One region of the Streptococcus sp. 20925_1_22 genome, then DNA from elsewhere that is predicted to be linked to it. Evidence: predicted binding sites of a transcription regulator. Region 1 holds the regulator's gene; the other holds the start of a gene.
The links. The regulator NrdR, encoded in region 1, represses ribonucleotide reductase genes. The targets are predictions, from matches to a motif close to ACACNATATATNGTGT.

Region 1 (3,153 bases):
GAAACTGTTAGCCTTGAAGGTAAACCATTTGAAGTTCATGTTTCTGAAGGTCAAAAAGTTGCAGCTGGAGATCTTCTAGTCACAGCTGACTTGGAAGCAATCAAAGAAGCAGGACGTGAAACTTCAACAATCGTAGTCTTCACCAATGCAGCAGCCATCAAGTCTGTAACGGTAGAAAAACTTGGTCAAGCATCTGCTAAGACAGTTGTTGCTAAGGTTGAATTGTAATATAGAAAAGAGAAATCATGGCAAAATTCCTGACATTAAATACTCATAGTTGGATGGAAGAAGAGCAAGAAACCAAGCTTAATCAGCTTGCAGAACGCATTCTTCAAGAAAAATATGATGTCATTTGCCTGCAGGAAGTCAATCAATTAACGGAGTCTGAACAGGTTGTTCAGGCTCCTTTCTATCAGGCGGTTGAGGGTGCAATTGAGATTCATCAAGACCATTTTGCTCTTTGTTTGGTAGAAAAATTGGCTGAGGCAGGACTGGACTATCATTGGTCCTGGGCCTATAATCATATTGGGTTTGATATTTACAACGAAGGAGTGGCAATCCTATCTAGAAATCCTATGGCTCCTAGAGAAGTTCTGGTATCAGAGGCTAATGATCCTACGGATTACCATACCCGCAAGGTCTTGCTAGTCGAGACTGAGGTAGAAGGTCAATTGCTGACAATTGCCTCCTGCCATCTGTCTTGGTGGGATAAAGGTTTTCAGGGGGAATGGGCTAAGCTTGAAGCAGAGCTGCTAAAAGCAGAAAGTCCCTTGGTCCTGATGGGGGACTTCAACAATCCGGTCGGACAGCAAGGCTACCAGGCCATCTTAGCCAGTCCGCTGAAGCTGCAGGATAGTCATACCGCTGCAAAAGAAGCTAGCGGAGAGGCAACAGTAGAAGGGACTATCGCAGGCTGGGATGATAATAAGCATGCTCTGAAGATTGATTATGTTTTCACTAGTCAAGGGATGGACGTTGAGCGCTCCGCTGTCGTTTTTGACGGGAAAGAAACCCCTGTTGTCAGTGACCATTTCGGTTTAGAAGTGCAAGTGACTTTATAATAGTAAAAAGATGAGGCAAGACTGAGAATGAGACAGGTTTGCCTCTCTTTTTCTTTTTGATAAACATATTTTTAGATCAAAATGGTGAAATTTTACCCTCCAAACGGCTGTCTTTTGTTATTCTTGAAAACGTGTTATAATGAAGTATTAGGATTCTAGGAGGAAATGGTATGCGTTGTCCGAAATGTGGTGGGAATAAATCAAGTGTAGTTGATAGCAGACAGGCAGAAGATGGAAATACGATCCGCCGTCGCCGTGAGTGTGAAGAATGTCAGCACCGCTTCACGACCTACGAGCGCGTCGAAGAGAGAACCCTAGTGGTTGTCAAAAAGGACGGGACACGTGAGCAATTTTCTCGGGATAAGATTTTTAACGGTATTATTCGCTCCGCTCAAAAGCGGCCAGTATCTAGTGACGAAATAGAGGAGATTGTCAACCGAATCGAGCAAAAGGTCCGCAGTCAGAGCGACAATGAAATCAATAGTGAATATATTGGATCCTTAGTCATGGATGAACTGGCAGAGCTGGATGAAATCACCTACGTTCGTTTCGCCAGTGTTTACCGGAGTTTCAAGGATGTGGGCGAGCTAGAAAGCCTGCTCAAGCAGATTACCAAGGGGTCCAAGAAGAAAAAGGACAAATAAATGAAACCAAACCATCAGTTTTCTTTCTTGCGCAATAATGCAGTCAGCCCAGATATTGCTATCTTGACCAAGCTCTATCTGCCGATTCTGGGGAGAGAAGCGGTAACACTTTATCTTTATCTGCTGTCTTTTGGGGATAATGGACAAAAGCAGCACCTCTTCAGTCAGATTCTCAATCATTTAGATTTTGGACTTAATATTTTAGAAGAAAATTTTGAGCGTTTGGCGGCGATTAAGCTAGTGGACCTTTATCAAACAGATGACCGATATCTGATACAACTCCACCCGACCTTAACGGCGGAGGAATTTTTCAGCCATAATGTGTACAGCCGGCTCTTGGAAAAGAAAATCGGCGAAGCTGCTGCAGAAACCCTGCGACCAGAAAATCCTAGCGGAGAGAAATTGGTCAAACCTTTTATGCAGGTGTTTGGTATGGAAGCTGAGCAACCAAGAGCAGTGCGAAAGGTCAATGATTTTGATTTGGAGTACTTCAAGCAACGGATGGCTCAGGACAATCTTCGTTTTGCCAATGAAAAGGAAGATGTGCTAGAATTGTTTGCAATTGCTGAGCAGAAAAAGTGGACTTGGTATGAGACCTATGTCTTGGCTAGAGAAACTGCAGTTTCTCAGGTTATTTCGACCAAGCGGATGAAGCAAAAGCTAGCTCAGAAGCCAGCAGAAGGTCAGTTTTCTAAGCAAGAGCAGTCTATTATCCAAGAAGCGAAACGAACATCGCCAATGGTTTTCCTGGCAGAAATCAAAAAAACCCGTCAGGCTGCTATTACGCGGACGGAGAGAAAGCTTTTGCTGGATTTAGCTGAATTAGGCCTTTTGGACGAAGTTATCAACGTAATCTTGCTCTTGACCTTTAATAAGGTGGATTCAGCCAATCTCAATGAAAAGTATGCTCTCAAGGTAGCCAATGATTTTTCTTATCAAAAGGTGACGACAGCTGAGGAAGCTGTCTTGAAAATCCGTGAGCGCAACCAGCAGCCCCAGAACCGTCCAGCTAAATCTGGACAAGGCTCTACCAAGAGCAACGTACCTGACTGGAGTCAGCCGGATTATAAAAATGAAACGAGTGCAGAGAAGCAGGCCGAGCTTGAAGAGCAGAAACGTCGGCTCTTAGCCAAACTTGAAGGAGGAGGCGAATAAATGGAGAAAATAGGACAGAATATGCCTCATATGAATAGGGTGAGGCAGTTTGACTATCAGGAGCTGGTCAAGCAGATTATGGCCGATCCAGATGTGGCAGCCTTTATCCAGCAGGAAAAGCTGACCCAAGCTGAGATTCAGCGCAGTGTTTCCAAGTTTAACCAGTATATTACGGAGCGCAACCGCTTTTTGCTGGGGGATGAGACCTATATTGCTAAGGGCTATAAGCCAATCTTGGTGAAAAATGAAGGCTACGCGGATGTTGCCTATGAAGAGACGCCTGAGTTGATTGA
Region 2 (3,153 bases), on a different contig from region 1:
GTGATATCAAGGTAGGCAAATGGCACACCGTACTCACGTTCAACAGAATACGGGCTGAAGAGGTACATTTCTTCATTTTTACGCGCCAACTCGTAGAACTTATCTGGAATGACGACACCGAGTGAGAGGGTTTTAACCCGAACTTTTTCGTCAGCATTTTCTTTCTTAGTAGAAAGGAAGGCGATGATATCTGGGTGGAAGACATTGAGGTAAACAACCCCAGCTCCCTGACGTTGGCCCAGCTGGTTAGAGTAGGAGAAGCTGTCCTCAAAGAGTTTCATAACAGGCACAACGCCAGATGCAGCTCCTTCATAACCCTTGATAGGTGCTCCAGCTTCCCGCAGATTGCTGAGGGAAATACCGACCCCGCCTCCGATACGAGACAATTGCAGGGCAGAGTTGATGGAGCGGCCGATTGAGTTCATATCATCGGTTACTTGGATGAGGAAGCAGGACACCAATTCGCCGCGACGAGCCCGACCAGCGTTAAGGAAGCTTGGTGTCGCCGGTTGATAGCGCTGGTGGATGATTTCATTAGCAATATCCTTGGCAATAGCTTCATCTCCGTTGGCAAAGTAGAGGGCGTTGAAGAGTACCCGATCTTCCATGCTTTCCAGATAGTATTCACCATCATTGGTCTTCAGTGCATACTGGTTGTAGAACTTATAAGCAGCCATGAAAGATTTAAACTTGAAATCTTGAGCATGGATAAAAGCAGTCAGCTCCTCGATGTATTCCGGAGAGTAGAGCTGGATAAATTCCTTCTCCAAATAGTTTTCTTCTATTAAATATTCAATCTTTTCTGTAATAGAAGAAAATTGCTTGGTGTTCGGCTCAACGTTTTCTTTAAAAAAAGCTTTTAAGGCTTCTTGATCTTTATGAAGCATAATCTGACCATTAACTGGACGGTTGATTTCGTTGTTGAGTCGGAAGTATGTCACATCCTCTAAATGTTTGAGTCCCATGTTTTTCCTTTTCTATATAAGTAATGATTATTTAGCTGGCAGAAAAAGTTCCGCCTTACAAAAGAAACGGCTCCTATGAGCATAGGAGCTGCAGTTTGCCCTGATAATCTGTCTTTTAGTTTATCTCCCGATCAAGGCGCGCTGCCCTCAAAATAAACTACATTAAGACAGTTTTTTCAATTTACCAGGTTGGAAACCAGAAAATGCCTCAGTTGCTGTCTGAATCACAGGAGCAGCATTGAAACCAAGATCTTTGACATGGTCAATGAATTCTGGCTGTTCATCCAAGTTGATTTCGCGGTATTCTACATGATTAGTATCTAAGAAGCGCTTGGTCATTTTGCACTGAACGCAGTTGTTTTTTGAGTAAATAGTTACCATTAAAAATTCCTCTAAACTTTCGTTTTTTCTTTTAAATAATACGAAACTAGTATATCTAAAAGAAAATAGAATGTCAATAGTTTTGAACTAAATATTGTGTGATATTTTGTTATAGGATAGATTACAATACAATATATAGTGTTTGTATAAGCGGTGAAAAGAAGTGAAAAATTGCAGAAAAGGAGCAAAATGCTGATGCAGCAATGCTTAAACAAGTCTTAAAACTTTAGACAAATGACTGGTGGCTTTTCCTCTCAAAAACCAAAATCCAATATCTTGTGTTACAGAATTTAGGTAATCACTAGCAGGAGTGGAGGGAGGAGTTTATATTCTTAATTTATGGAAATTAACTACTATAAAAATAAGAAATTTATGATTAAAAACTTAGTGGAAGCCATTTTTGAATAAAGCTTGGGGAATGTGGGATTTAGCTCGAAAATTCTCTCTTCAATATAATAAGAAGAGTTTTCATTTCCTAAGAAATATTTTGTAAGCGGGCTATAAAATTCTTGAAAAAGATTTCAAAAGGTGATATAATATCAACTTGTAAGGGTTATCACAATAACTCAAAAAGAATTATTTAAAAGGAGAGTCTAACTATGGCTTCTAAAGATTTCCACATTGTAGCAGAAACAGGTATTCACGCACGTCCAGCAACTTTGTTGGTTCAAACTGCTAGCAAATTCGCTTCAGACATTACGCTTGAATACAAAGGTAAATCAGTAAACTTGAAATCTATCATGGGTGTTATGAGTCTCGGTGTTGGCCAAGGAGCTGATGTTAAGATCTCAGCTGAAGGTGCAGATGCAGACGATGCTATCGCTGCAATCTCTGAAACAATGGAAAAAGAAGGATTGGCTTAATATGACAGAAATGCTTAAAGGAATTGCAGCATCTGACGGTGTTGCCGTTGCTAAGGCATATCTATTAGTTCAACCGGATTTATCATTTGAGACTGTTTCAGTCGAAGATACGAATGCAGAAGAGGCTCGTTTGGATGCAGCTCTTGAAGCTTCACAGAACGAGCTTTCTGTTATCCGTGAGAAAGCAGTAGATAGCCTTGGTGAGGAAGCCGCTCAGGTGTTTGACGCTCACTTAATGGTACTTGCTGACCCTGAAATGGTTGGGCAAATCAAAGAAACAATCCGTGCGAAAAAGACCAATGCAGAAGCTGGTCTGAAAGAAGTAACGGACATGTTTATCACTCTCTTTGAAAACATGGACGACAATCCATATATGCAGGAACGTGCAGCAGATATCCGCGACGTGACAAAACGTGTTCTTGCTAACCTTCTGGGCAAGAAATTGCCAAACCCAGCGTCTATCAATGAAGAATCAGTTGTGATTGCTCATGACTTGACTCCTTCTGATACAGCACAGCTGGATAAGAAATTTGTTAAAGCTTTTGTAACTAATATCGGCGGCCGTACAAGCCACTCTGCTATCATGGCACGTACGCTTGAAATCGCAGCAGTATTGGGAACTAATAACATTACTGAGCTTGTAAAAGACGGCGATGTGATTGCAGCTAACGGTATCACTGGTGAAGTGATTATCAACCCAACTGAAGAGCAAATCGCAGCATTTAAAGCAGCTGGTGAGGCTTATGCTAAGCAAAAAGCTGAATGGGAATTGCTTAAAGATGCTCAGACTGTGACTGCAGATGGCAAGCACTTCGAATTGGCAGCTAATATCGGTACACCAAAAGACGTTGAAGGTGTCAATGCTAACGGTGCAGAAGCAGTTGGTCTTTACCGGACTGAGTTCCTTTATATGGACTCTCAAGACTTCCCGACAGAAGATGAGC

Region 2: the regulator NrdR is predicted to act here: its motif matches at 1,473-1,488, upstream of nrdH (glutaredoxin-like protein NrdH).

Annotation. Positions count from the first base shown of each region.
Region 1 is NZ_JAPVYE010000010.1:25,416-28,568, forward strand. It holds gene O3621_RS11150 (PTS transporter subunit IIBC) at 1-228, shown strand, start outside; gene O3621_RS11155 (endonuclease/exonuclease/phosphatase family protein) at 246-1,061, shown strand; gene nrdR (transcriptional regulator NrdR) at 1,232-1,705, shown strand; gene O3621_RS11165 (DnaD domain protein) at 1,706-2,860, shown strand; gene dnaI (primosomal protein DnaI) at 2,861-3,153, shown strand, end outside.
Region 2 is NZ_JAPVYE010000005.1:65,089-68,241, reverse strand. It holds gene nrdE (class 1b ribonucleoside-diphosphate reductase subunit alpha) at 1-965, opposite strand, end outside; gene nrdH (glutaredoxin-like protein NrdH) at 1,128-1,346, opposite strand; gene O3621_RS08040 (phosphocarrier protein HPr) at 1,946-2,209, shown strand; gene ptsP (phosphoenolpyruvate--protein phosphotransferase) at 2,211-3,153, shown strand, end outside.